3 regions of the Streptomyces sp. NPDC002573 genome follow, and region 2 is predicted to be linked to each of the others. Evidence: riboswitches for the same ligand, from Rfam matches in the RefSeq annotation. Region 2 holds a riboswitch; each other region holds the start of a gene.
What was found. Region 2 has a riboswitch for thiamine pyrophosphate ahead of ACFYX0_RS34200 (thiamine ABC transporter substrate binding subunit). Riboswitches for the same ligand answer to the same signal wherever they lie in the genome.
Positions count from the first base shown of each region.

Region 1 (9,580 bases), on a different contig from region 2:
TCGAGTTCGTCGTCACGCGGCGACTGGTGAGCCACCCCCGGGCGTGAGGGCCCGGAGGCCCCTTCCGGGGCGTACCGGGCCGGGGACCACACCGGGGACGGCACAGGGCGGGGCCGGCGGTCGGCAAGAGGCCGCCGGTAACAGGAATTTGAGGTTCCCTCGGGCGGGGGAAGTTTTCCCGTGGACGTCATCGACGGCCGGTGGGAGGCCGTTAAAGTCCGGAGCCCCGCGCGCGGCAGGCCCCGCGCGCGGTGCATCCCCTCCCGTGTTCTCCCACGGGAGGCCGACCTCGTGCTCCGGGAGTGACCTTTGGCCACGGTTGGCACCGCACCCGCACACTCAACCGCCCCACCCGCACAGCGGCGCACCTCACCGGCGGAAGCGGACCTTCCGCCGACACCGGCGCAGTCCACCACCCTGATCGGGTCGGTGCAGCGGGCGATGCGGCTGCTGGAGGCCGTCGCCGACCATGGATACGGGGCCCCCGCCAAGCAGTTGGCCCGCGAGGTCGGCCTGGCGCTCCCCACGGCGTACCACCTTCTGCGCACCCTGACCCACGAGGGCTATCTGCGGCGGGAGAAGGGCCTGTTCTTCCTCGGGGAGGCCGCCGAGCGACTGAGCGGCAGCGCGACCCAGCAGAAACGTCGCGGCATGGTGAACGACGTGCTCGCACAATGGCGTGATTCGATCGGTGCACCCGTCTACTACGCGGTCTACCGCGAGGGTGAGATCGAGCTCCTCGGTGTTGCCGACAGCCCGGGCATCCCGGCGGCCGAGGAGTGGGCCGACTTCCGCGAGACCGGGCACGCGCACGCGCTCGGTCAGTGCCTGCTGTCGCAGCTCGACGAGGAGGCCCGGCGCGACCATCTCGACCGTTATCCGGTGCGGCCGATCACTCCCTACACGCTGCGTGACAATCGCAGCCTGCTGCGCCGTCTGGAGTACCTGGAGCATGCGGAACCGGTCGTCGAGCGGCAGGAGTACGCGCTCGGTACTGCCTGTGCGGCGGTCCCCCTCACCACGGGTGCGACGGCAGCCGCGGTGGCCATCTCCCTGCCCTCCCACCAGGCCGACCGGCTGCTGCCGACGGCCCGTCGGCTGCAGTCGGAGATCGACAGACTGACAGGGACACTCGCCATCTCTATCAGCATCTGAAAACTCACTCCTTGTGATCTGCCATGCACTTTCAGCAAACTTCCAGCAGGTGTCAGGGGGATCATTCCTGGCCAGTCGACGGCTACTGACGGGGTAGGCGATGCGCGAGTCGGTGCAGGCAGAGGTCATGATGAGCTTTCTCGTGTCGGAGGAGCTCTCCTTCCGCATTCCGGTGGAGCTGTGTTACGAGACCTGTGATCCCTATGCGGTGCGGCTGACCTTCCATCTGCCCGGCGACGCCCCCGTGACGTGGGCGTTCGGTCGCGAACTGCTGGTGGACGGGGTGGGCCGGCCGTGCGGCGACGGCGATGTGCACATCGCGCCCGCCGAGCCGGACATCTTCGGCGATGTGCTGATCCGGCTCCAGGTGGGCGCCGACCGGGCACTGTTCCGGTCCGGCGCGGTGCCTCTGGTCGCGTTCCTCGACCGCACCGACAAGTTGGTGCCGTTGGGGCAGGAGGGCTCTTTTGCCGACTTCGACGCGCATCTGGACGAGGCACTGGACCGGATCCTGGCGGAGGAGCAGAGCGCGGGCTGAGACCGCGTGCCGCGCCGGAACGGTTCCTCACGCCGTGACGGTTCCTGGCCGGCGGTACGGGCGCGGTGGCAGGCGTAACGCTTCTGCGGATCTCGATCGCGAGGATCGCGGTGGTCCGGGTGAAGTCCCCGATGGCCTCGGTGAGTTCAGGGTGGAGCTGGAGCGCGGCAGGGAGTCTCAGTGCTTGCGGCGGCGCCCTCTCCCGCCACGGGCCGGGACGGGAGCCGGGGCGGCGTCGAGTGTGGCCGGGCGGTCCGCCGAGACGACGATCGCCGCCAGGACCGTAGTCACCGGCACCGACGCGACCAGCCCGATCGAGCCGACCAGGGTGCGCACGATCTCCTCGGCGACCAGCTCGCTGCCCGCGACCGACACCACACTGCTATGCGCGATCGAGAAGAGCAGCAGCAGGGGCAGGGCGGCACCCGCGTACGCCAGGACGAGCGTGTTGACGACCGAGGCGATGTGGTCGCGGCCGATGCGGATGCCCGCGCGGTAGAGCCCTCGCCAGCCCATCGTCGGGTTGGCCTCGTGCAGCTCCCAGACCGCCGACGTCTGGGTCACCGTGACGTCGTCGAGCACGCCGAGGGATCCGATGATGACGCCGGCGAGCAGCAGGCCACTCATGTCGATGTGCGGGTACAGGCCGTGGATCAGGCCGGTGCTGTCGTCCGTGTTGCCGGTCAGCGCGGCCCAGCCGATGAACTCCGAGCCGAGAAGACCGATCAGCGACAGGGAGACGAGGGTGCCGAGCACCGCCACGGAGGTACGGGCCGACAGACCGTGGCACAGGTAGAGGGCGATCAGCATGATGGCGCTCGACCCGACCACGGCCACGAGCAGCGGATTCGAGCCATCCAGGATCGCGGGCAGGATGAAGAGGCTGAGCAGCAGAAAGCTGACGGACAGCGCGACGAGTGCCATGACCCCGCGCATCCGGCCCACGACCACCACCGCCACGGCGAAGATGCCGGCGAGCAGGGCCATGGGGAACGTGCGGTCCACATCGGTCACCGAGTACTGCAGTTCCTTCGGCGCGGAGGGCTCGTACGCGGCCACGACCTTCTCGCCCTGGTGCAGCTGTCGTGACTGGTCCGGCTGGACGATCTCCGTGAACGTACGGCCCTTGTCCTTGCCGGTGTCGACGCGGACGGTCGCCTTCTTGCAGGTGCCGGACGGTGTCTGCGGGGCCGACGAGCCGCCGGTGAGGGAGGTGTCGCCGATCGGGCCCCCACCCGAGGCGTTCACGGACTTGCAGTCCACCGCCACGACCGTGGTGACCGTGGCCTGTTGGGTCTGCTGGTCGAAGCCGACGCCGGAGCGCTTGTGCGACGGGACCCCGCCGGGCCACAGCACCACGAGACCGACGATGACCGCCACGGTGAACGGGATGAGGATCGCGGCGATGACCTTGCGCAGATGCCGCGACACGGGGGCCGCGGGGCCATGGCTGTGACTGTGGGAGTGGCCGTGTCCACCGCCGGGCCCGTGGCCGTGCCCGTCTCGGCGGCTGTGTCTGTCGTCCGGGCCATGGTGGTGCGGCGGCTCGGGCGACGGGTGCGAGGGGAGATGCTGCGTCGGGGGCACCGCCCGATCATCGCAAGAAGGCGCAGGGCCCACTGTTCAGCTCACCCAATTAGACGCTAGCGTGAAGGGACTTTTGCACACGCGGGAGCTCGGAGCACCGGGCTGAGAGGGCACTGACCTCCGTAGACGCGATGTTTCACGTGGAACATCAGCGAGTGGAGACGGCTGTGCCGACCGCTGAACCTGTTACCGGGTAATGCCGGCGTAGGGAGTAGGTCTTATGACCGTCAAGGACGTACGCACGCCTGCCTCCGCTCAGGAGGAAGAGCCCCAGGGGGCCGGGAAGTCCATCGGCTGGCACAAGGCGTATATCGAGGGTTCGCGCCCCGATCTGCGGGTGCCGGTCCGTCAAGTGCATCTCACCAACGGGCAGTCGGTCACCCTGTACGACACCTCCGGCCCGTACACAGATCCAGTAGCCGAGACCGACGTCCGCCGGGGCCTCGCGCCGCTGCGGGAGAACTGGATCATCGCTCGCGGCGACACCGAGGAGTACGCGGGTCGCCCCGTCCGTCCCGAGGACGACGGGATCAAGCACACCTCCCCGCGTGGAGGCCTGCGCAACCTCGACGCGGTGTTCCCGGGGCGCCCGCGTCAGCCGCGCCGCGGTCGCGAGCGCAACGCGGTGACGCAGCTCGCCTATGCGCGCCGCGGGGAGATCACGCCGGAGATGGAGTTCGTGGCTCTCCGGGAGAACGTTTCACCCGAGGTCGTCCGTGAGGAGATCGCGGCGGGCCGCGCGGTGCTGCCGGCCAACGTCAACCACCCGGAGATCGAGCCGATGATCATCGGCAAGCGGTTCCTGGTGAAGGTCAACGCCAATATCGGCAACTCCGCGGTGACCTCCTCCATCGAGGAGGAGGTCGAGAAGATGGCCTGGGCGACCCGCTGGGGCGCCGACACAGTCATGGACCTGTCCACCGGCCGCAACATCCACACCACCCGTGAGTGGGTGCTGCGCAACTCCCCCGTGCCGATCGGCACGGTGCCGCTCTACCAGGCGCTCGAGAAGGTCGATGGCAAGGCCGAGGAACTGACCTGGGAGATCTACAAGGACACGGTCGTCGAGCAGGCCGAACAGGGCGTGGACTACATGACAGTCCACGCGGGTGTGCGCCTGGCGTACGTGCCGCTGACGGCGAACCGCAAGACCGGCATCGTCTCGCGCGGCGGCTCGATCATGGCGGCGTGGTGCCTCGCCCACCACAAGGAGTCGTTCCTGTACGAGAACTTCGAGGAACTCTGCGAGATCCTCGCGGCCTACGACGTCACCTACTCGCTGGGCGACGGTCTGCGGCCGGGTTCGATCGCGGACGCCAACGACGAGGCACAGTTCGCGGAACTGCGCACCCTCGGGGAACTCGGCCGTGTGGCCAGGCGTTTCGACGTACAGACGATGATCGAGGGCCCGGGACACGTCCCGATGCACAAGATCAAGGAGAACATCGATCTGCAGCAGGAGATCTGCGATGAAGCTCCGTTCTATACGCTCGGCCCGCTGACCACGGACATCGCGCCGGCGTACGACCACATCACCTCCGGCATCGGTGCCGCCATGATCGCCTGGTGGGGCACGGCCATGCTCTGCTACGTCACGCCCAAGGAGCACCTGGGCCTGCCCGACCGTGACGACGTCAAGACCGGCGTCATCACCTACAAGATCGCCGCCCACGCGGCCGATCTCGCCAAGGGGCACCCGGGCGCGCAGGAGTGGGACGACGCGCTGTCCGACGCGCGGTTCGAGTTCCGCTGGGAGGACCAGTTCAACCTGGCCCTCGACCCGGACACGGCCCGCGACTTCCACGACGAGACCCTCCCCGCGGAGCCGGCCAAGACGGCTCACTTCTGCTCGATGTGCGGTCCGAAGTTCTGCTCCATGAAGATCAGCCGGGACATCACGCAGCGCTTCGGTGGTGCGACGGCTGAGGGCGCGTCGGCGCAGGAGGTCGCCGAGGGAATGCTCCAGAAGTCGAAGGAGTTCGCGGAGGCGGGGAACCGGGTGTACCTGCCTGTCGCCGACTGACGGCCAACGTGGCGCTGGGGCTCTCGAGGAGGGCTCCAGCGCAGTCCGGTGGACCGTCAAAATGGCTCGCGGATCGCCTCTGGGGTAAGCCACGATACTCGCGCCGCCTGGAGGAACACCTGCTCCTCTGGGCCCTGTGACCGGTGCTGTGGACGACGGGGCGGCTCGCGGACATCGTCCATGCCCTCTTGGCCGGGAGTGATGCGCATGGGTGGATTTCTGCGGTGCAACCTCTTTCACGGTGTCGATCACCTACAGGTGTACGAGGCACTGTCCGAGTTCTGGCAGGGCGAGGGATATCGACTCCCGCCCGCCGCGGAGAAGGCGACGGACGTTCTACACCCTGCACGAGCAGTACAACGGCTGGACCGTGCTGGAGTGGACGCGTGGCTGGGAATGGGAGCTGCGGCGGCGCGCGCAGTTCCATGTCTCGCGGACGTACGACTGTCCCGGACTGCTGACCTTCATGTACGACGGGGACTACTGGGGATACGAGCTCTTTCATCACGGCGCTGCGGTGGATCAGTTCGTCCAGTGGACCGACGGAGATCAGCATTTCTTCGACGATCGCCCTGTTCACGGGCGCCCGGAACTGCTGGTGGCGCAGTTCCCGGCGCTGAAGCTGGACCTGGAGCATGCTCGCGGCTATATCACCGGTTACGACTACGGCGACGAGTCGTACCCGGACTTCCTGTGGGAAGAGGACGATCCGTGGAACCGACCGGTCCGTGACGGCGACCTCTGGGGCCGTATGGAGGCCCAGGCCGTCTTCGACTTCTGGCGCTTCCTCGGGGCGGAACCGGCAGAACCCGGCACCGAACGCTTCGCATCGAACGTCTGGCAGCGGTTCACCACCGAGCAGCCGTAGCGACGCAGGGGCGGTGCCGTTGACCTCCTCGACCACGCGCCGGGCCGCCATCGGTGCTCGGGGCGGACCCGTTATCCGGCTCTCCATACCTCGACGTGGTCAAGCACGTAGTCGGAGAGTTCGGGGGGTTGAAGGCCGAGCGCCGTCACGGCCGGAGCATGCAGCGGGACCCGGGTCGGCTCGAAGTCACCCGTGTCCGGGGTGTCGAGCTCGGGACCGTTGCGGCGGTCCAGGCGCATCTCCAGCAAGTCGGCGAGGAAGTAGTGCTGGGTGACGGTGACGCTCTCGCCCGGTTTGGTCACCGTCAGGACCTCGGTGACGGGGCCGATCGTGGCCCCGATCTCCTCCATGACCTCGCGGCGCAGTGCCGCTTCGAGATCGGCGTCGTCGGGTTCGACGCTGCCCCCGACGGTCGTCCAGTACGGGAGCCGTCCGGCCACCCCCGGCGCAGGAACACCAGGTGATCACCGTCGAGCAGAATCGCGCGCACCTTGTGGCCGGACCCTCATGTCCATGGCGACAATGCGTTCGGCGGCGGGCGCAGGCTGAAGTACCGGCCCGCGGTCCCTTGTGAGGGGCGGGCCGGGCTTCGGCGGGTGGTTCGGGCCGGGGCGGTCCAGGGGACGGCCCGGGGTGCGGGAAGGCCCCATGGCCCCCTGCGCCGCCTGCTCGGCACGGCCGGCCGATTGTCGCGCGAGACCCGTCACTCCGGCTGGTGGTCGGGGCCTCCGAAGTCCGGGCTGGTGAAGTCCGGGCTGCTGAAGCTGGGACGCGTGCCCGCGGCGGGGCCGCTGTCGGGACTGCTGAAGCCCGGGCGGTCGTAGCCGAGGTGCGGGATACGGCTGGGAGCCGTCTCCGGTTCCTTCCGGCTCATCACGGCCGTGCCCGGGTCGGCGAGCGCCTCGCGGAGGAACGGCAGGATGCCGCGCTCCAGCAGGGCCGCGTGCCAGAGCTCCCGGGCCCGGGTCACCTCCGCGATCAACTCGCTCTGGGCGTCGGCATCGTGCGCCGACGAACTGTTGCGCAGGGCGGTCAGCAGCAGGCCGGTCGCGGCGACCAGGATCGCCGCCGCGGTGACCGCGCCGAAGACCCACCCTGTGGTCAGGAGGGTCCGGGCGAACGCCTGGTGCGGGTTGACCATCTTGAGGATGTAGCCCACGAGCAGGAAGATCGCCGCGGCGGCGCCGGCGAGGAACGGGGCGAGGACGGCGACTACGGCACCGGCTCCGGCGCTCGCCGTCGCCTCCCCCATCGTGGCGGCGAGTCCCTGGCCGTCCGCGTCCGGTTCCGTGGAGTCGCTGTCGTCGGTGCTCTCGTGGACGGGCGGGGTGGGTGGTGCCGGTCGGCGCATTTCCTCCCGCACCAGCACATAGTGCTGGTATTCGGCGGCTGCCGCGGCGGTGATGAGGGCGGTGGCGTTCAGTGCCATGGTGCGCAGCTGTTCGGCATTGAGCCGCTGTCCCACTGCGGCCAGTTCCGGGTGGTGTGGTGCGGAGCGCAGCGCCTCACCGAGGACCCGCTCATAGTCCTGGCGGTCCTCGCTCAGCAGGTGCTGCGGAACGCTGTTCATGTGCATCCCCCGATGCTCCGTAGGGCTGGTGGCTCGGCATGCTGACGAGCCGTCGGGCAGAAACGGAGGGGAGCCTGCTACGGATAAGCCGATGGTAGAGCGGCGACGGCACACGGTGACAGGGGGTTTCCAGAAATTGCCCCACGGCCCGGGCATTCCTCGGACGGCCCCCGTCCGGGAGATGCCTGCCCGGTGAATCCTCAGCTATCCAGGGGGAGTTGCTGGACCAGCAGCTTTCCGGCCATGGTCACGCCGCCGTCCATCGCGATCGCTAGTCCGTCCGCGTAGACGTGAGGACCTTCGACGACCGGACCCGAGGCGTCGTCGCCCTCCTCCGAGCCGACCTCGCCCAGCAGATAGGGGATGGGGCTGTGGCCGTGGACGATCCGCTGGCCGCCGTAGGTCCCCAGCAGGGAGCGCACGGCTTCGGCGCCCTCGTCCCGGAAGGAGAAGCGCTTGGTGAACTTCCGGAAGAGGTCCCACACCTCGTCCGCGTCATTGCGGGTGAGCGTCTCGTGGATGGTGTCGTTGACCGCTTCGATGGAGTCGCCGTAGTCGAGGTAGGCGGTGGTGTCGGAATGGACCAGGAGGTGGCCGTCGACCTCCTCCACCGCGTCGAGACGGGCCATCCACTGCAGATGGTGGTCCTGCAGACGGTCCATGTCCGTCTTCTGGCCGCCGTTGAGCAGCCAGGCGGCCTGGAAGGTCGCGGTCCCCGCGCCCGAGTGGACGGGTGTGTCGCCGAACCGCTTGGCGCCGAGCAGCAGCAGCTCGTGGTTGCCCATGAGCGCCTTGCAGTAGCCACCGGCCGCCGCCGCCTCCGCGGACAGCCGCATCACCAGGTCGATCACGCCGATGCCGTCGGGGCCGCGGTCGGTGAAGTCCCCGAGGAACCACAGCCTGGCCGTGCCCGCGGACCAGTTGCCCTGGGCGTCGATGAGCCCCTTCTCCTGGAGCGCCGCCATGAGCTGGTCGAGATAGCCGTGGACGTCCCCGACCACGAACAGCGGTCCGGGCCCTTCGGCGGGGAGCGGGGCGGGCTCGGACGCCGGGTCGACGGTCACCTGGAGCGTGTCGCCGCGGTTGATGACCGGGAGGTCCCGCTCGGTGGGCGTGTACGCGTCGGAGTAGCCGTGGGGGTAGGCCTCGGGGGGTGCGACGGGTCCGGGGACCTCGCCGGGGGGCGTGCTCTGCGCGTACGGGCCGGTCTCGTGGACGTACGCGGGCACCCGGAAGTCACGCAACGTCGCTGCCCGCTCCGCCTCGGGTCCCTGACCGGCCCCCTGAGTCATCGACCCCTCCACCATCGCGCCGCATCTGCACCGCATCGGACTGCCTGGTCGCAGCGGTCCGCGGTGTCGTGGGCCCATCATAGGAATGCGGATCGCGCCATGTGATGACCCAGGGGTGGTGAATCGGGGAAGGACCCCGCCTCACCGCGGCTTTCGCCCTAAATGGGCGGGGCTTTCTCCCCTGTGACCCGGTACCTCACGCGCCCGCGGGCCATCTGCGCGTCACCCGACCGTGGGCAGCCTGTGCGTGACCCGTGGCACACCGACGGCTCGGAGCTCCGAACGGAACGGGAAAGCGGGCCGGGCGCCCGTCTCGTTCGGAGCCCTCATCCGTGCTCGGGCGACCGGGGCGGGCTGACCGTGGTCCGGGGCGGCCGTCGCTGGGACGAGGTGCGCACGATCAGCTCCGTCGGTATCACCTGCTCGACCGGCTGGTCCGACTCGATGCCCTCGATGGCGTCGATAAGGAGCTGGACCACTGCCGTACCGATCCGGCGCGGCTTCAGGGAGAGCGTCGTGACGGGCGGCTCGGTGTTCGCGTAGACGG
Region 1 is NZ_JBIARC010000034.1:13,058-22,637, forward strand. It holds gene ACFYX0_RS28265 (DUF5326 family protein) at 1-30, shown strand, start outside; gene ACFYX0_RS28270 (IclR family transcriptional regulator) at 418-1,155, shown strand; gene ACFYX0_RS28275 (SsgA family sporulation/cell division regulator) at 1,256-1,693, shown strand; gene ACFYX0_RS28280 (YibE/F family protein) at 1,871-3,280, opposite strand; TPP riboswitch at 3,352-3,508, shown strand; gene thiC (phosphomethylpyrimidine synthase ThiC) at 3,501-5,303, shown strand; gene ACFYX0_RS28290 (hypothetical protein) at 5,674-6,171, shown strand; gene ACFYX0_RS28295 (NUDIX domain-containing protein) at 6,243-6,611, opposite strand; gene ACFYX0_RS28300 (hypothetical protein) at 6,875-7,747, opposite strand; gene ACFYX0_RS28305 (metallophosphoesterase) at 7,942-9,033, opposite strand; gene ACFYX0_RS28310 (LacI family DNA-binding transcriptional regulator) at 9,360-9,580, opposite strand, start outside.
Region 1: another riboswitch for thiamine pyrophosphate. It lies ahead of thiC (phosphomethylpyrimidine synthase ThiC); the one in region 2 lies ahead of ACFYX0_RS34200 (thiamine ABC transporter substrate binding subunit).

Region 2 (9,580 bases):
CGCGATGCCCACCCTCGTGGTGCAAAGCGTCCCCCCGGCGCAGACCGGTGCGGCCACCGGCATGAACGCCAACATCCGCACCATCGGCGGTGCCATCGGAGCCGCGGTGATGAGCAGCCTGGTGACCGGTCGGCTGCAGCCCTCCGGCCTGCCGTACGGCTCCGGCTACACCCACGGTTTCGCCCTGCTGACCGGTGCCTGCCTGGCGGCCACGCTCGTCGCGCTACTCGTCCCGGCCCGCCGCGTGGCACGGCAGCCCACCGCAGCGGAGCGAGTGCCGCAGTCGGCCGGACGCTGACATCTGCGGACCACCGGCCGGCCGCATCCCCCGAACACCAGATTCGCTCGTTCGGGGGATGCGGCCGAGCCATGGGATCGGCATCGTGGAAGCCCAGGTCGGCGGGGTGCGCAGAGCCGGTCACGGGAGGCGCGCAATGGTGGTCGAGGAGGCCGGCGGGACGGTCGTGGTGCCCGCGATGGACGGGGTGGTCGACCTGATGCGGGCGCTGGGCGTCGGCTGGCCGCCTGGTGACGGTGCCGTGGTCTTCAACCGGATGTACCTGGCGGTCACCGAGGAGATCCAGGGCCAGCTGGCGGTCTCCTTCTTCCGGGACCCCGCCTCGGACTCCGAGATCGCAAAGGGATCGCGGAATGCGTCCAGTGCGGTGTTGGCTGCCTGCCGAGGCATGCCGATCCGCAAGGGGCCGACGCCGGCGGGGGGCGTCCGTGCGCACACGGGCCGCTCAAGGGCTCGCTCGTCCGGCCGATGAGCCCGCATCAGTCAGCGAAGGCGTGTCGTAGGAGCCACTGATCGGAAGAGAGCATGAAGGCGATCGGCCACACCGAGTTCGGCGGCCCGGAAGTGCTGCACGAGGTCGAGCTGCCCGACCCGGTTGCCGGTCCGGGGGAGGTGCGGATCCGGGTACGTGCCGCCGCCGTCAGCCCCACCGACACGGTGCGGCGTGCCGGCATCCTCGCCGAGCAGATGCGTGCGGAGGACCGGCCTTACGTCCCCGGCATGGAGTTGGCAGGCGTGCTGGAGGAGATCGGTCCGGATACCGCCACCGACCTGTCGGTGGGTGACCACGTCATGGGGATCCTGACGCCGCGGGGCTCGCTCGGAGCCTACTCCGAGCAGGTCGCGCTGCCGGCCGAATCGGTGGTCCGGGTGCCCGCCGGGGTGGACGACGTCGCCGCGTCGACTCTGCCGATGAACGGCCTCACCGCGCGCATGACCCTGGACAAGCTGGAGCTGAAACCGGGGCAGACGATCGGTGTCACCGGAGCGGCCGGCACCTACGGCGGTTATGTCGTCCAGCTGGCCAAGGCGGAGGGGCTGCGGGTGATCGCCGACGCCGCAGAGAAAGACCGGGCGTTGGTCGAGGAACTCGGTGCGGACACGGTGGTGCCGCGCGGTGACGACGTCGCCGACCGCTTCCTCGAGGCAGTGCCCGGGGGAGTGGACGGCCTGGCCGACGGGGCCGTACTGAACGAGAAGGTGATCGCCGCGATCCGCCCAGGCGGGCGAATGGTGTCCGTGCGGTACTACGAGGGCGAACCGGTGAAAGGCGTGACCTACCACTCCGTGCGGGTGAGCCACTACGTGCGCGAACGCGCGAAGTTGGACCAGCTGCGCGAGCTCGTCGAGGAGGGCAAGTTGACGCTGCGCGTGGCCGGGACGTACCCGGCGGCCCAGGCTGCCGAGGCACACCGGCGGCTGGCGCTCGGCGGCACGCGGGGCCGGCTCGTGCTCATCTTCGGTGACTGACGCCGACCGGCAGCCGCCGTCGCGGATCCCGAGTGGGCGGCCACCAGTGCCACAGAGCGGAGCAGGCCTCGGTGACCGTCCCCCAGTAGTTCGAGACGAAGGGCTAACGTGCCACAACCGTGCCAGATCGAGCGGGGAACCACGGGGAACAGCGGCGAGTGGCGGGCAACTCGAAGCGATCGCCCGTGGCCCGGAAGCCGCAGCTCACGGCGCATCCTCCCCACCTCACTCCTAAAGCGGGTGTCGCCGTGCCACAGCTGTGCCCCAGATTGTGGCGGAAGTGGCACGGAGCTGCCGGGCCATGTCTCGGAGGCGTGCCCGCATCTTCTAAGCGCTTGGCCGTCTGATGCGTCTCACGGCTCTGGGTAGTCGTGATCTGTGGCCCACGGGCAGCAAGGCGCCGGCGGTTCGGCGGTACTGAGAGGCGACCGTCGTCGCTCTACCGGCGGTCAGAAGTTGATGTAGTTCCGGTTCAGCCCCCTTATGCAGAAGCCCGGCTGAAGTACCAGATCTGGTGCGGGGTCCTCGCTCATCCATCCTCGTGCGCGGCCGCCTTCGCCGCTCGCTCGATGCTCTCCCGGTCGGATGTCGCCGCCCAGCTTGCCAGCAGTGCGAGACGCTCGGCAGTCGGCGACTCAGGCTCGGCGAAGTAGGTCAAGATTGTCAGCCCTGGGTCGAACGGCAGCTCGATCGCCTCGTAGTCGAGTTCGAGCTCTCCGGCGGTGGGGTGGTTGATGCGCTTGCGGCCCGTGTGGTGGTACTTGACGTTGTACGCGGCCCATCGTTTGCTGAATTCGCTGCTCTGGGCCGCCAGTTCACCGACGAGGTTCGACAAGCCACGGTCGCCGGGATTGCGGCCGACGTGCCTCCGCAGGACAGCAGTGATCTGATCGGCACTCTTCCCCCAATGGGGGTAGAAATCGCGCGCGCGAGGGTCGAGAAAAGCGAACCTGGCATTGTTGCCGCGCGCTATGTCGCTGTCGAGGATTTCGCTGTAGAACGCGCGGCCAAGGTCGTTTGCAGCCAGCAGATCCATCTGCTCGTTGAGGACCGAGGCAGGTGACCCGACGATCGAGTCGAGCATGCGTCGGATGCCGGGCCGCACGCGCTGCACCGAGCTGCGCTGACTCGTCGTCCGCGTCCCATGCGCTGCGCGCGCGAGATCGAATAGGTGCGCGGCTTCTGCTTCGTTGAGGTGCAGCGCCTCGGCGATGGCGCCGAGCACCTCGGCTGAGACGCCGGCGAGCGCTCCGCGCTCGATGCGTTTGTAGTATTCGACGCTCACGCCGGCGATGACCGCAACCTCTTCGCGGCGCAAGCCGGACACACGGCGGTTCCCGGCTCTGCTGAACCCTGCCTGCTCGGGAGAGATCTTCGCGCGGCGCGAGCGGAGGAATTCACTGATCTCCTGCCGGTTGTCCATGTTCGCCATGGTACGTCGCTCGTGGCCGACGTCAGGGGCCCTGCCAGGGCACCAAACGACCGGGACTCCCTGTGGTTCGCGTGCTGCTCTGTAATGGATGAGCGGCTCGACACCGACAGCCACTACCGGAGATGGCAGTCCGGGGCGTCGTTCTGTCACGGGCGGCCTGATTCCCCCGCCCCGCTCGGGTACCGGCGCCGTCCCATCCGCTCCACCGCTCGATCCAGTTCCCAATCTCTTGGGCTGTCCGGCAGCCCGCACCGTACGAAATGAGTCCCATGCCGAAGGTATTCCTCGTCACCGGTTCCTCCCGCGGCCTCGGCCGCGAAATCGTCACCGCGGCGCTGGCCGCCGGACACCGGGTGATGGCCACCGCCCGCGACCCCCGCACGCTGGATGACCTGGCCGCAGAACACGGTGACCAGATCCGCACCGCCCACCTGGACGTGACCGATCCGGACGCCGCCGAGCGCGTCGTCGCGGAGACCGTCGACGCCTTCGGGCGTCTGGACGTCGTGGTCAACAACGCAGGCCAGGGCGACCGCGCCGCCTTGGAGGACACCACCCTGGAGGCCTTCCGCCGCCAGATCGACACCAACTTCTACGGCACCGTGTACCTCAGCCGAGCCGCCCTGCCCCTTCTGCGCCGCCAAGGCGGAGGCCACATCATCCAGATCTCCTCCCTCGGCGGCCGCATCGGCAGCCCCGGCATGACCGCTTACCAGTCCGCGAAGTGGGCTGTCGGCGGCTTCTCGGAGGTTCTGGCCACCGAAGTCGCACCTTTGGGCATCAAGGTCACCGTCCTGGAACCCGGTGGGATGCGCACCGACTGGGCAGGATCATCCATGCACATCCCGCCGGTCAGCGAGCCCTATCAGGCCACCGTGGGCGCCGGAGCAGAGGCGATGCGCAACTTCGCCCAGGAAGCGAACGGCGACCCCGCCAAGGTCGCCCAGGTCGTACTCACTGTCGCCGACCTCGACGAACCTCCGCTGCGCCTGCTGCTGGGCACCGACGCCTACACCTACGGACGCGCCGCGTGGGCCCGACGCCTGGAGGAAGACGAGAGGTGGCAGCACCTGAGCGTCTCCACCGACCACGACCAGGTCGACAGCAACGGCGCACGATGGCTCAGCAAATAGGGGCTCCTCCAAGTTCGGATCATGATGTTCGAATGGGACTCCCTGCCACCGACCGTATGAGCACCGTTGACCGCCGGCCGCCGACGTGGTGCGGGGGTACTGGACGGCAAACGTCGCGGCACTCTCTGTGAGGACTCGCGATCACCGGAGAGGCCACAGGTCGCCAGCCCTTCGGGGTCCTCATACGCATGGATGGCGTGCCGAACGCCATAGCGCTGACGGAGATCACGACCATCCCGCCGGGGATGGACCTCCCAGTCCTCGGGACCTTCGTCGGTGGTGAGGTCTTCGGGCACGCCCACAAGCACCAGGTCAGGGTTCGGCTCGATGAGTGACAGGCAGCCGACGAGTGATCGTTCCTGGGCCGTCTCTGGGCCGTCCGAGGCCGCTCAGCGGCGACCGGTGACGACTACTAACGACAGCCGTAGCTTGTGAGAGCCGCAGGTCACCCGATTGGATCTGCGACACTGGTAAGGCCATGCCTAAGCCCGGAGAACTCACTTTCGTCGCGCCGCGCGGAGCCAAGACCCCGCCGCGGCATCTTGCCGATCTCACGCCCGCCGAGCGCAAGGAGGCGGTCGCCGCGATCGGCGAGAAGCCGTTCCGCGCCAAGCAGCTCTCGCAGCACTACTTCGCGCGGTACTCGCACGACCCGGAGCAGTGGACCGACATCCCCGCCACCTCTCGCGGCAGGCTCCAGGAGGCACTGCTCCCGGAGCTGATGACCGTCGTACGGCATCTGTCGACCGACCAGGAGACCACCCGCAAGACGTTGTGGCGGCTCTTCGACGGGACGCTCGTGGAGTCCGTGCTGATGCGCTACCCAGACCGGGTCACCATGTGCATCAGCTCCCAGGCCGGCTGCGGTATGAACTGCCCGTTCTGCGCCACCGGTCAGGCCGGCCTCGACCGCAACCTGTCCACCGCGGAGATCGTGCACCAGATCGTGGACGGCATGCGGGCGCTGCGCGACGGTGAGATCCCCGGTGGCCCGGCGCGGCTGTCCAACATCGTCTTCATGGGCATGGGCGAGCCCCTCGCCAACTACAAGCGCGTCGTCGGCGCCATCCGCGCCCTCACCGACCCCGCGCCGGACGGGCTCGGGCTGTCGCAGCGCGGGATCACCGTGTCGACCGTGGGCCTGGTGCCGGCCATCCACCGCTTCGCCGACGAGGGCTTCAAGTGCCGTCTCGCGATCTCGCTGCACGCACCGGACGACGAGCTGCGTGACACCCTCGTGCCCGTCAACACGCGGTGGAAGGTACGCGAGGTCCTCGACGCCGGGTTCGAGTACGCCGAGAGGTCCGGGCGCCGGCTGTCCATCGAGTACGCCCTGATCCGGGACATCAACGACCAGGCGTGGCGCGGTGACCGGCTCGGCCGGCTGCTCAAGGGCAGGCCCGTGCACGTCAATCTGATCCCGCTCAACCCGACGCCCGGCTCCAAGTGGACCGCGTCGCGGCCCGAGGACGAGAAGGCGTTCGTCGAGGCGATCGCAGCCCATGGAGTGCCGGCGACCATCCGGGACACCCGGGGCCAGGAGATCGACGGAGCGTGTGGTCAGCTGGCGGCCATCGAGCGGTAGTCTGATGGCCGTCCTATCTCGTAGTCCGTAATCAGTCATAGCTGTTCATGGCTGTTCATATCTGCATATTCCGACAGGGGAGCGCCACAGCGCTGAGAGTGCGGGAGAGCCCGCAGACCCTCTGAACCTCGCCCAGGTCATTCTGGGTAGGGAGTTCGGTCTTCACTCGAGCTGTTGCGCCCTGCCCGGGACTTTTCGGGGTTCCCGGGCAGGGCCGCGTCTCTTCCTGGTCACCTCCAGGAGGAAATCAGTGGGCATCACCGGCAAGCAGTTCGCGGCCGTCGCCGTCGGGCTGGGCATGGTCACGCTGTCCGCGTGCGGATCGTCCGGCTCCACCGCAGGGAGCGGCGGCGATCCCAAGACCGTGACCCTCGTCAGCCACGACTCATGGGCCGCCTCCAAGAGCGTCATCGCGGCGTTCGAGAAGGAGTCCGGCTACCACGTCAAGGTCCTCCCGGACGGCGACGCGGGCCAAGCCGTCAACAAGGCGATCCTCACCAAGGACAACCCGCAGGGCGACGCCTTCTTCGGCGTCGACAACACGCTGCTGTCCCGGGCCCTCGACAACGGGCTCTTCCAGCCCTACAAGGCCAAGGGACTCGACCAGGTCGGCGCGCAGTACCAGCTGGACGGGGACAAGCACCGGGTCACCCCGATCGACTACGGCGACATCTGCGTCAACTACGACAAGAAGTACTTCGCCGACCACAAGCTCGCCCCGCCGGCCTCCTTCGACGACCTCGTCAAGCCCGCCTACAAGAACCTCCTCGTCACCGAGAACGCCGCCACCTCCTCGCCGGGCCTCGGCTTCCTGCTCGGCACCGCCGCACAGTACGGCGACAAGGGCTGGCAGGAGTACTGGAACAAGCTCAAGAACAACGGCGTGAAGGTGGTCGACGGCTGGGAGCAGGCCTACGACCAGGAGTTCTCCGGTTCGGCCGGTGGCAGGAAGTCGGGCGGCGACCGGCCGCTCGTCGTGTCGTACGCCTCCTCCCCGCCCGCCGAGGTCGTCTACGCCAAGCCGCGGCCCACGACCGCGCCGACCGGCGTCGCGACCGGCACCTGCTTCCGCCAGATCGAGTTCGCGGGGCTGCTGAGCAACGCTCACAACCCCAAAGGCGCCGAGGCGTTCCTCGACTTCCTGATCAGCAGGAGGTTCCAGGAGGACATGCCGCTCAACATGTACGTCTACCCGGTCGTGCAGGGCGCGCGGGTGCCCGCCGAGTTCACCGAGTACGGGCCCGCGGCCAAGAACCCCGAGACCATGGCGCCGACGAAGATCGCCGCCAACCGTGACCAGTGGGTCAGGTCGTGGACGTCGCTCGTACTGAAGTAGCCCCGAGGAAGCGGGCGAACCGGGGCGGTGCGGCGCGCCTCGGGCTGATGGCGCTGCCCGTCGTGTTCTTCGCGGTCTTCTTCGCCTACCCCGTCGCCGCCATCGTCGCGCGCGGTCTGCGCGTCGACGGGGTGTGGCGCCTCGGGCGCCTGGCGGACGTGCTCGCACAGCCGGACATCCGGCATGTGCTGTGGTTCACCACCTGGCAGGCGCTCGTGTCCACCGCGCTCACCCTGCTGGTGGCGCTGCCCGGCGCCTATGTCTTCGCCCGGCTGGAGTTCCCCGGCAAGCAGCTGCTGCGCGCGGTCGTCACCGTCCCGTTCGTGCTGCCCACGGTGGTCGTCGGCACGGCCTTCCTGGCGCTCGTCGGCCGCGGCGGACTCCTCGACGACCTGTGGGGCGTGCGGCTCGACACCACCGTGTGGGCCATCCTGCTCGCGCATGTCTTCTTCAACTACGCGGTCGTCGTGCGCACGGTCGGCGGCCTGTGGGCGCAGCTCGACCCGCGCCAGGAGGAGGCCGCGCGGGTGCTCGGCGCCTCCCGCGCCGCCGCCTGGCGGACAGTGACGCTGCCCGCCCTGGGTCCGGCGGTGGCCGCCGCCGGCCTCATGGTCTTCCTGTTCACCTTCACCTCGTTCGGTGTGGTGCAGATCCTGGGCGGCCCCACCTTCTCCACCCTGGAGGTGGAGATCTACCGGCAGACCTCCGAGCTCTTCGACCTGTCCACAGCGGCCGTGCTGACGATCGTGCAGTTCCTGGCGGTGGGCGCGATCCTCGTGGTGCACGCCTGGACCGTGCGCCGCCGGGAGAGCGCGCTCCGGCTGGTCGACGCGTCCCGCACGGCGCGCAGACCGCGTGGTGCCGGCCAGTGGGCGCTGCTCGTCTCGGTCCTCGCCACCGTCGCCGTCCTGCTCGTCCTGCCGCTCGCCGTGCTCGTCGCCCGGTCGCTCGAGGCGCCCGGGTTCGCGTACTACGCGGCCCTGACGCACGCGGACGGCGGGACCTTCCTCGTCGCGCCGGTCAACGCGATCGGCAACTCGCTCGCGTACGCCGCCGCCGCCACGCTCATCGCCGTGCTGATCGGCTCGCTCGCCGCCGCGGCCCTCACCCGCCGGGACGCCGGCCGTCTGGTGCGGGGCTTCGACGCGCTGCTGATGCTGCCGCTGGGCGTGTCCGCCGTGACCGTCGGCTTCGGGTTCCTGATCTCCCTCGACCGGCCGCCGCTGGACCTGCGCGGTTCCTGGATCCTGGTGCCGCTCGCGCAGGCTCTGGTGGGCGCCCCCTTCGTGGTACGGACCATGCTGCCCGTGCTGCGGGCCGTGGACGAGCGGCTGCGGGAGGCGGCGGCCGTGCTCGGGGCGTCGCCGTGGCGGGTGTGGCGGGAGGTCGACCTGCCGATCGTGCGGCGGGCGCTGCTGATCGCGGCCGGGTTCGCGTTCGCGGTGTCACTGGGGGAGTTCGGGGCGACCGTGTTCATCGCCCGGCCCGGCAACCCCACGCTGCCCGTCGCGGTGGCGCGGCTGCTCGCTCGGCCCGGCGACCTCAACTACGGCCAGGCGATGGCCCTTTCGACGATCCTGATGGTGGTGTGCGCGGTGGCGCTGCTGGTCCTGGAGCGGTTGCGGACCGATCGGACGGGGGAGTTCTGACGATGCTCACGCTTGAGCGGGCGACCGTACGGTTCCGGGGAGGCACCGCGCTCGACGGGGTCGACCTCGCGGTCGCCGAGCACGAGGTGGTGTGCGTGCTCGGGCCCAGCGGCGGCGGCAAGTCGACGCTGCTGCGGACCGTGGCCGGGCTGCAGCCGCTGGACTCCGGGCGGGTGGTGCTCGACGGCCGCGATCTGGCCGGGGTGCCTGCGCACCGGCGCGGGGTGGGGCTGATGTTCCAGGACCACCAGCTGTTCCCGCAGCGGGACGTGGGCGGGAACGTCGCCTTCGGGCTGCGGATGCAGGGCGTCTCGCGCGGCGAACGGGACGGGCGCGTGGGGGAGTTGCTGGACCTCGTCGGGCTGCCCGGGGCCGCGGGACGGGCCGTCGCCACGCTCTCCGGCGGTGAGCAGCAGCGCGTGGCGCTCGCCCGTGCGCTCGCTCCCCGGCCCCGGCTGCTGATGCTGGACGAGCCGCTGGGCCAGCTCGACCGGTCGCTGCGGGAGCGCCTGGTCGGCGAACTGCGGGAGCTGTTCGGCCGGTTGGGGACGACCGTGCTCGCGGTCACCCACGACCAGGGCGAGGCCTTCGCGCTCGCGGACCGGGTCGTGGTGATGCGCGAGGGGCGGATCGCCCAGTCCGGTACGCCCCTTGAGGTCTGGCAGCGGCCCGCGGAC
Region 2 is NZ_JBIARC010000050.1:53,999-63,578, reverse strand. It holds gene ACFYX0_RS34235 (MFS transporter) at 1-298, shown strand, start outside; gene ACFYX0_RS34230 (DUF5995 family protein) at 435-770, shown strand; gene ACFYX0_RS34225 (NADP-dependent oxidoreductase) at 824-1,768, shown strand; gene ACFYX0_RS34220 (helix-turn-helix domain-containing protein) at 2,298-3,191, opposite strand; gene ACFYX0_RS34215 (SDR family NAD(P)-dependent oxidoreductase) at 3,470-4,333, shown strand; gene ACFYX0_RS34210 (hypothetical protein) at 4,531-4,668, shown strand; gene rlmN (23S rRNA (adenine(2503)-C(2))-methyltransferase RlmN) at 4,812-5,918, shown strand; TPP riboswitch at 5,984-6,089, shown strand; gene ACFYX0_RS34200 (thiamine ABC transporter substrate binding subunit) at 6,217-7,254, shown strand; gene ACFYX0_RS34195 (ABC transporter permease) at 7,230-8,903, shown strand; gene ACFYX0_RS34190 (ABC transporter ATP-binding protein) at 8,906-9,580, shown strand, end outside.

Region 3 (9,580 bases), on a different contig from region 2:
AACGCGTCCTCGTTGCTGCGTTGCTGGGGGACCCAGACACCGCCGGCCGGGGTCTCGCCGTAGGTACCGACCGGGTACTGCTCCTGGCCGTACGCCTGCTGTCCGTACTGCTCCTGACCGCCGTACGCGGGGTCGTAGCCGCCGCCGTAGGTCTGGGTGCCGGCGTAGGGGTCGGAGTAGCCGCCGTACTGCTGCTGGGCGCCCTCGTAGCTGTAGCCCTGCTGGTTGTAGCCGGAGTAGCCGTCGTAGGCGTAGGCCTGCTGGTCCTGGGTCTGGCCCGCGTTCGCGTAGGACGGGTCCGTGGCGGCCGCGTACGCCGCGCCCGTGTAAACACCGTACGAGCCGGTCTCCTCGGGCAGCGGCTGCGGCTCGTACACGGCGGTCGCCTCGGCGGCGCTCTCCGCGGGCTGGGCGCGGTTGAAGACGTTGTCGTCGTCGTAGGCGTCGTCCTGCGGGGGCGTCGCCGCGGTCAGCTGCTCGTCGTCGGGGCCGTCGTCGTCCGGCACGTGCTCCTGCCGGGCCGCCTCGCCCCGGCGGCGCTTGCTGCCGCCACCCTCACGCGGACGGTTTCCGACCGCCCAGCCGGCCGCGAAGCCGCGGCGGAACGACAGCGTGACGTAGGTCTGCCCGACCGCGAACGCCGCAGCGCCCACGGCGATGACCAGCACCGAGGCGGTCAGCACGCCGAGCACGACTCCGAGGAAGCCGACGAAGGCCAGCAGCCGCCAGCGCAGTCGTGCCTTGTACTGCAGCAGCACCTCGCCCAGAAGCCACAGCGCGACGATGCCGAACGCGATGTAGAGGACCGCCCAGCCCATGTACGCCCCTCTCCCAGTGGCCGCTACGCAGTGTGTCGTAGTTGGGTGCGACCGGTCTAGGCCCGCTGCGGGTGGTGCAGGCCCAGATTTTCGTAGATTTCCAGCGTCGCCGTGGAGTTGTTGAGTGTAATGAAGTGCAGTCCGGGGACTCCCTCGGCCAGCAGCCTCGAGCAGAACTCCGTGGCGAACTCGATGCCAATCGAGCGTACAGCCGCCGGATCGTCTTTCGCTGCGAGGATCCGCTCTTTCAGGGCGGCCGGGAGGGCGGCGTTGCTGAGCTGCGGCAGCCGCTCCAGCATCCGCACGCTGGTCACGGGCATGACCTCGGGGATGACCGGGGTCGCACAGCCCGCCGCGGCGACCCGGTCGCGCAGCCGCAGATAGGACTCCGGCTGGAAGAACATCTGGGTGATCGCGTAGTCGGCGCCGGCCCGGCACTTGTCGACGAAGTGCGAGACGTCCGTGTCCCAGTCGCTGGAGCGCGGGTGCATCTCGGGGAAGGCGGCGACGCCCACACAGAAGTCGCCCGCCTCCTTGATGAGCCGGACCAGGTCGGCCGCGTAGGCCAGGCCCTTGGGGTGCGGGACCCAGTCGCCCATCGGGTCGCCGGGCGGATCGCCGCGGACGGCGAGCATGTTGCGGATCCCGGCGTCCGCGTACTGGCCGACGATGTTGCGCAGCTCCGCGACGGAGTGGTTGACCGCGGTGAGGTGGGCGACCGGGGTCAGCGTCGTGTCGGCGACGATCTGCTCGGTCTCCCTCACCGTGCCCGCGCGGGTCGAACCGCCCGCGCCGTAGGTCACGGAGACGAAGTCCGGGGCCACCGCCTCGACCCTGCGCAGCGCGCTCCACAAGTTCCGCTCGCCCTTGGGGGTCTTCGGCGCCGAGAACTCGAACGAGTACGTCGTCTTACCGGTGGCGAGGATGTCACGCACCGTTCGCGCGCGATCAGACCTCGTGGATGCGGTTCCGAGGGCCATAGTCGCAGGTTAGCCAGGGGGAGGCGGTCCCCCAACCGGACGCTGGAGATTTGCCGGAATTGTCGCGCTGTTGTCCACCAGTCGGACATCCGCGCATGGTCGGGCCGACGAACCGGCCGTTCTACGCCGTCCGCAGCCGCTTCGCGAACTCCGCCGCCGCGGCGCCGGGGTCGGTCGCCTCCGTGATCGCGCGGACGACGACCACCCGGCGGGCGCCGGCCTCCAGTACCTGGTCCAGATTGCCGAGGTCGATGCCTCCGATGGCGAACCAGGGCCGGTCGGTGCCCACCGCGGCGGTGTGCCGGACCAGGTCGAGGCCCGGGGCGGGGCGGCCGGGCTTGGTGGGGGTGGGCCAGCAGGGCCCGGTGCAGAAGTAGTCCACGCCGTCCTGGACGGCGGCGGACTCGGCCTCCGCCACGGAGTGCGTCGAGCGGCCTATGAGGACCTCGTCGCCTAGGACGGCGCGGGCCGCGGGGACGGGCAGGTCGCCTTGGCCGAGGTGCAGGACGTCCGAGGCGGCGGCGTGGGCGACGTCCGCGCGGTCGTTCACCGCGAGCAGCTTGCCGTGGCGGGCGCAGGCGTCGGCGAAGACCGCCAGGTGCTCCAGTTCCTCGGCCGCCTCCATGCCCTTGTCGCGCAGCTGCACGATGTCGACGCCCCCGGCCAGGACCGCGTCGAGGAACTCGGCGAGGTCGCCCTGGCGGGTGCGGGCGTCCGTGCACAGATAGACGCGGGCGTCGGCGAGCCGGGCGGTGCGGGCGGTGTCGGGCACGATGGGTCCCCCGGGGTCGGTGGCGTACGGGCCGCGGCGGGCGCGGTCGGCCCGAGGCCGGGGCCCGTGGACCCGCGGCCCGTACGCCGGACGGTTGTTCTCGATCGGATCAGACGGCGAGCGCCTGAGCGCGGCGCTTCACCTCCGTGCCGCGATTCTCCCTGAGGGCCTGCGCGGGGGTGCCGGGGAGGGTCGGGTCGGAGGTGAACAGCCACTCGATCATCTCTTCGACCGTGAAGCCGTCGTCCCGCAGGAGGGTCAGGGTCCCGGACAGGCCCTTGACCACCTTGTCCCCGTCGATGAAGGCGTCGGGGACGTGCAGTGCGCGGTTCTCGCCACGGCGTACGGCGACGAGCTGGCCCTCCTTGACCAGCTGCCGCACGCGGGTCACCTCGACGTCGAGTGCCTCGGCGATGTCGGGGAGGGTGAGCCAGCCGGGGACGAGAGCATCAATCTTTGCGTCAATCTCGGTCACGGGATCAAGCGTGCCATCCCGGACTGACAGTCGGAAGCGGGGCACCTCCGGCAGAGTGCCGGTTGCCTCCGGCGGTGGACACGGAGGGCCCCCGCCGTCCCGCGAACGGGGGCATGGGCGGGCCGGGACGCGGCGCCCGGGACCTGCCCCTACGCCGTCGCCTCCTTCAGCGGGCGCGACGCGTCCGCCAGCAGCTCCGGGTCCATCGGGGTGCCCGACTCGATCAGCCGGCGGCCCTGCGCCAGGTCCCGGGGGCGGCCCACCGCCAGCAGGCCCACCAGGCTGCCCGAGCGCAGCCAGCACACGGCCCAGGCGGCACCCTGCGGGCTCCCGCGCCAGACGGTCGTGTCGGCCGCGGCGTGGTGGCCCACGTACTGGACGAAGCGGCCGAACTGCTCCGACCAGAAGTACGGCACGGGGTCGTACGCCATCGGGGTCTCCCCGATGATGTTCGCGGCCACCGTGCGCGGGCCCTGGAGGGCGTTGTCCCAGTGGTGGACCAGCAGGCGCTGCTCGTACCGCCCCGACGGGAAGGACGCGCAGTCCCCGACGGCGTACACGTCCGGCACCGAGGTGCGCAGGTGCTCGTCGGCCAGCACCTCCCCGTGCGCGCCCAGCTCGACGCCCGAGCCGGCGAGCCACGCCGTGGCCGGACGTGCCCCGATGCCCACGACCACCGCGTCCGCCGGCACCCGGGACCCGTCGTCGAGCACCACGGCCCCGGACTCGATGCGGTCCACGCGCGCGTGGGTGCGCAGTTCCGCCCCGCTGTCCGCGTACCAGGCCGCCATCGGGGCGGCCACCTCCGCGGGCAGCGCCCCCGCGAGCGGCCGGTCGGCGGCCTCCACCACGGTCACGGTGCAGCCCGCCTCGCGCGCCGCGGTGGCGAACTCGGCACCGATCCAGCCCGCGCCCACGACCACGATGTCGTGCTGTTCGGCGAGGACCGGCCGCAGCCGCTCGGCGTCGTCCAGCGTGCGCAGCAGATGCACCCCGGGGACGCCTTCCGCGCCGGGCAGCTGGATCGGTTCCGCTCCGGTGGCGAGGACCAGCACGTCGTAGGCGACGGGTCCCTCCACGGTGTCCAGCTCGTGGTCGGCGGTGCGCAGGCCGACCACCTCGCAGCCCAGCCGCAGCTCGATGCCGAGGGCCTCGAAGTCGACGTCGAAGGCGGAGCCCTCGGCCTTGCCGAGCAGCACGGCCTTGGACAGCGGCGGCCTGTCGTACGGCTGGTGCGGCTCCGCACCGATCAGCGTCACCCGGCCGGTGAACCCCTGTTCGCGCAGCGCGACCGCGGTCTGCACCCCGGCCATGCCCGCACCCACGACGACGACGCGCCGTGCCGAATCGCCCCGTTCCTGCGTCTGCTCGCTCACCTGATCACCCTAGCCAACTGACAATGTGTCAGTCAGCGGGCATGCTGAGTGACCTGCTGCACAGCACTCGTCCCGCTGCCTGCCGCGATCCCGCCCGAGCCCTGCCTGCCGGCGACCGGGGCGGTCCCCTTGCGCCTACCCGCCGCGGCTCCGGACAACCTCGGCCCCCCCGGGAGGCTCCCTTACCGGCGCGGACGGGCACGGATTAGGGTGGCCCCCGTACAAGCACTCGCGGGAGCCCGGACGCACCGGGCTGAGAGGGAGGCTGGCCGGCCTCCGACCGTACGAACCTGATCCGGATCATGCCGGCGAAGGGAGGGGGCTGAACGCCCATGTCACCCATACGTACCTCGGACGTCCTCGTCGTCGGGGGCGGGATCATCGGACTCGTCACGGCCTGGCGCGCCGCGCAGCGCGGGCTCGCCACGACCGTGGTCGACCCCGCTCCGGGTGGCGGCGCCGCCCAGGTGGCCGCGGGGATGCTGGCCGCCGTGACCGAACTGCACTACGGCGAGCAGACGCTGCTCGCGCTCAACCTGGAGTCCGCACGGCGCTACCCGGACTTCGCCGCCGAGCTGACCGAGGCCACCGGTCTGGACCTCGGATACCGCCGGTGCGGCACGCTCGCCGTCGCGCTGGACGCCGACGACCGCGCCGATCTGCGGGACCTGCATGCCCTCCAGCAGCGCTCCGGCCTTGCGTCGGAATGGCTGAGCGGCCGTGACTGCCGACGCCTGGAGCCGATGCTCGCCCCCGGGGTGCGCGGCGGGCTCAAGGTCGACGGCGACCACCAGATCGACCCGCGGCGGCTGGTCGCGGCGCTGGTCACGGCCTGTGAACGGGCCGGGGTCGGCTTCCACCGGGGCTGGGCCGAGCGGCTGACGGTGCTGCGGGGGCGGGTCGCCGGCCTCAGGACCGCCGACGGCACCGACCTGGCCGCGGAGCAGGTGGTGCTCGCCGCGGGCAGCCTCAGCGGGCAGCTCGCGGGGGTGCCCGACGAGGTGCTGCCGCCCGTACGGCCCGTGAAGGGGCAGGTGCTGCGGCTGACCGTGCCGAAGCGGTACGCCCCGTTCCTGAGCCGTACCGTGCGCGCCGTCGTCCGCGGCGGCCACCTCTACCTGGTGCCGCGCGAGAACGGCGAGCTGGTGGTCGGCGCGACCAGCGAGGAGCTGGGCTGGGACACGACGGTCACCGCGGGCGGGGTCTACGAGCTGCTGCGCGACGCGCACGAGCTGGTCCCCGGGATCACCGAGCTGCCCCTCACCGAGACCCGGGCCGGACTGCGCCCGGGCTCCCCGGACAACGCGCCGCTGCTCGGCCCGACCGAGCTGGACGGCCTGCTGCTGGCCACCGGCCACTACCGCAACGGCGTCCTGCTCACCCCGGTGACCGGCGACGTCATGGCCCACGTTCTGACCACGGGCGACCTCCCGGACGAGGCGCGCCCCTTCACCCCCCGGCGGTTCGCCGCCACCGCGCTCACGGAGCAGCCCGCATGAACATCTCGGTCAACGGAGAGTCCCGCCAGTTCGCTCCCGGCACGGCGCTCGACGCCGTCGTACAGGCCCTCACCGGTGCCCGCTCGGGAGTGGCCGCCGCCCTCAACGAAACCGTCGTCCCGCGCACGCAGTGGCCGTCGACCGCCCTCCACGAGGGTGATCGCGTCGAGGTCCTCACCGCCGTCCAAGGAGGCTGATCCCATGGCCGACGATCCCTTCGTCCTCGGTGGCACGACGTTCTCCTCCCGGCTGATCATGGGGACCGGCGGCGCGCCGAGCCTCGACGTCATGGAACGGGCGCTGGTGGCGTCCGGCACGGAGCTGACGACGGTCGCGATGCGCCGCGTAGACGCCTCGGTGCACGGTTCGGTGCTGTCCGTGCTCGACCGGCTCGGGATCCGGGTGCTGCCCAACACGGCGGGCTGCTTCACCGCGGGCGAGGCGGTGCTCACCGCCCGTCTCGCGCGCGAGGCGCTCGGCACGGATCTGGTGAAGCTGGAGGTCATCGCCGACGAGCGGACCCTGCTGCCCGACCCGATCGAGCTGCTGGACGCGGCCGAGACCCTGGTCGACGACGGTTTCACCGTGCTGCCGTACACGAACGACGATCCGGTCCTCGCCCGGAAGCTGGAGGACGTCGGCTGCGCGGCGATCATGCCGCTCGGCTCGCCGATCGGCTCCGGACTCGGCATCCGCAATCCGCACAACTTCCAGCTGATCGTCGAGCACGCGCACGTGCCGGTGATCCTGGACGCGGGTGCGGGCACGGCCTCGGACGTGGCCCTGGCCATGGAGCTGGGGTGCGCGGGGGTGATGCTCGCCTCGGCCGTCACCCGGGCGCAGGAACCGGTCCTGATGGCGGAGGCCATGCGGCACGCCGTGGAGGCGGGCCGCATGGCCCGGCGGGCGGGGCGCATCCCGCGCCGGCACTTCGCGGAGGCGTCGTCCCCGACGGAGGGCTTGGCGCGCCTGGACCCGGAGCGGCCCGCCTTCTGAGACCCCGGCCCGGCCGTACCCGGCGCGGGGACGGCCGGGCCGCGTGCGGTCCGCGTCACAGCTCGGCTGCAGTCATGCTCCGGGCAAGCGGGAGCGGAGGGGACCGACAGTGGTCCCTCGTAGACTCACCAGCGTGGATACGACCCTTCAGGACCCTCTCGTCGGGCAGGTGCTCGACGGCCGCTATCGCGTCGACGCGCGGATCGCGATCGGCGGGATGGCCACGGTCTACCGGGCCCTGGACACCCGCCTCGACCGCATCCTCGCGCTCAAGGTGATGCACCCGGCGCTGGCGGCCGACGCGACCTTCGTGGACCGCTTCATCCGCGAGGCCAAGTCGGTCGCGCGGCTGGCCCACCCCAATGTGGTGCAGGTCTTCGACCAGGGCGCCGACGGGTCCTACGTCTATCTCGCCATGGAGTACATCGCGGGCTGCACCCTGCGGGACGTGCTGCGCGAGCGGGGGGCGCTGCAGCCGCGAGCCGCCCTGGACATCCTGGAACCGGTGCTCGCCGCGCTCGGCGCCGCGCATCGCGCCGGTTTCGTGCACCGGGACATGAAGCCGGAGAACGTCCTGATAGGCGACGACGGCCGGGTCAAGGTGGCCGACTTCGGTCTCGTCCGGGCCGTCGACACCGTCACGAACACCACGGGCGCCGTCCTCGGCACCGTCTCCTATCTCGCCCCGGAGCAGATAGAACACGGCACGGCCGACCCCCGGGTCGATGTGTACGCGTGCGGGGTGGTGCTGTACGAGATGCTGACCGGCGCCAAGCCGCACGGCGGCGACTCCCCCGCCCAGGTGCTCTACCAGCATCTGAACGAGGACGTACCGCCGCCGTCGGCCGCCGTGCCGGGGCTGGCGATCGAGCTCGACGAGCTGGTCACGGCGGCGACCGCCCGCAGCCCCGAGCTGCGTCCGGGCGATGCGGTGGCGCTGCTCGGGCAGGTGCTCGACGCGCGCAGCGAGCTCACCGCGGAGCAGCTGGACGCCGTGCCTCCGGGCGCCCTCGCCGCGGAGCACGACAACGCCGGGGACCGTACGAGCGTGATCCCGCGGCTGCTGCCGGTCCGCCCCGTGGACGGCGAGGACTCCGCCCACCACACGGCCGTGCTCAACCGGACGAGCGTGCTGCAGACCCCGCCGTCCGAGCCCGCCGCACGCCCCGCGCGCCCCCGTCGGCTGCTCGCGCTCGTCCTCGCCGCGCTCGTGGTGTTCGGCGTCGGTGCGGGTGTCTGGTACATCAACTCGGGCCAGTTCACCAAGGTGCCGCCGCTGCTGGCGAAGACCGAGGCCGAGGCGCGGACCCGGCTGAAGCGGGCCGACCTGGAGGTCGGTCAGGTCCGGCACGCCTACAGCGACACGGTGCGGCAGGGCACGGTGATCAGCACCGATCCGTCCGCGGGCGAGCGGATCCGCTCCCACGACTCGGTGACGCTGACCGTCTCGGACGGCCCCGAGACGGTGCAGGTGCCCGATGTGAAGGGCGACCCTGTGGCCAGGGCCCAGGAGCGGCTGACGAAGGCCGGCCTGGTCCCGGGCATGGTCACGCAGGCGTTCAGCGAGGACGTGCCCAAGGGCTCCGTGATCGGCACGGACCCGGGGGCGGGCACCAAGCGCCACGGCGGTTCGGCGATCGCGCTCACCGTCAGCAAGGGCAGCCCGGTGGAGGTTCCCCAGGTCGCCGGCTCCGACCTCGACGAGGCCACCGCCCAGCTTCAGGACGAGGGCCTGAAGGTGAAGATCGCGGACACGCAGGTCACCTCGGAGTTCGACGCCGGAAAGGTCGCCCGGCAGTCCCCGGACCCGGGCAAGCAGGTAGCCGAGGGCGACACGGTCACGCTGACGATCTCCAAGGGCCGCGAGCAGGTCGAGGTGCCGGACGTGGTCGGCGACAACGTCGACGACGCGCGCAAGACCCTGGAGGCGGCGGGCTTCCAGGTCGAGGAGGACCGCGGTCTGCTGGGCCTGTTCGGCGACACGGTCAAGCACCAGTCGGTGAAGGGCGGCCAGAAGGCGCCCAAGGGGTCCACGATCACCCTGAAGATCCGCTGAGGCCCGGGGGACGCCCGGCCGCCCGGGCGTCCCGGCCCGCGTGACACCCTGGGAGCGTGAGCACCTCCCCAGCCCCCGGCGCGTCCGCCGCCCTCCGCAATCCCGTCGGCAGTCATGTCCCCGTGGCGGGAGGTCTGCACTCCGTCGGGCTGGCCTATGCGCGGGACATCGGGGCCGAGACCGTGCAGGTCTTCGTCGCCAATCCCCGGGGCTGGGCGACCCCGCCCGGCAATCCGCGCCAGGACGAGGCGTTCCGGGCCGCGTGTGCCGCCGGGTCGACACCGGTGTACGTCCACGCGCCATATCTGATCAACTTCGGCTCGCACACCGAGGCGACCGTCGAGAGGTCGGTGGAATCCCTGCGGCACTCGCTGCGCCGGGGCCGTGAGATCGGGGCGCTGGGCGTCGTCGTGCACACCGGGAGCGCCACCGGCGGGCGGGAGCGGGCGGTCGCCCTGCGGCAGGTGCGTGAGCGGATGCTGCCCCTGCTGGACGAGCTGACGCACGACGACGACCCGTACCTCCTGCTGGAGTCGACCGCGGGCCAGGGCGCCTCGCTGTGCTCGCGCACCTGGGACTTCGGGCCGTACTTCGAGGCGCTGGACGCG
Region 3 is NZ_JBIARC010000002.1:248,077-257,656, forward strand. It holds gene ACFYX0_RS03245 (hypothetical protein) at 1-818, opposite strand, end outside; gene metF (methylenetetrahydrofolate reductase [NAD(P)H]) at 875-1,798, opposite strand; gene thiE (thiamine phosphate synthase) at 1,920-2,570, opposite strand; gene ACFYX0_RS03260 (Rv2175c family DNA-binding protein) at 2,680-3,045, opposite strand; gene ACFYX0_RS03265 (NAD(P)/FAD-dependent oxidoreductase) at 3,195-4,421, opposite strand; TPP riboswitch at 4,643-4,755, shown strand; gene thiO (glycine oxidase ThiO) at 4,754-5,920, shown strand; gene thiS (sulfur carrier protein ThiS) at 5,917-6,117, shown strand; gene ACFYX0_RS03280 (thiazole synthase) at 6,122-6,916, shown strand; gene pknB (Stk1 family PASTA domain-containing Ser/Thr kinase) at 7,050-8,972, shown strand; gene ACFYX0_RS03290 (deoxyribonuclease IV) at 9,029-9,580, shown strand, end outside.
Region 3: another riboswitch for thiamine pyrophosphate. It lies ahead of thiO (glycine oxidase ThiO); the one in region 2 lies ahead of ACFYX0_RS34200 (thiamine ABC transporter substrate binding subunit).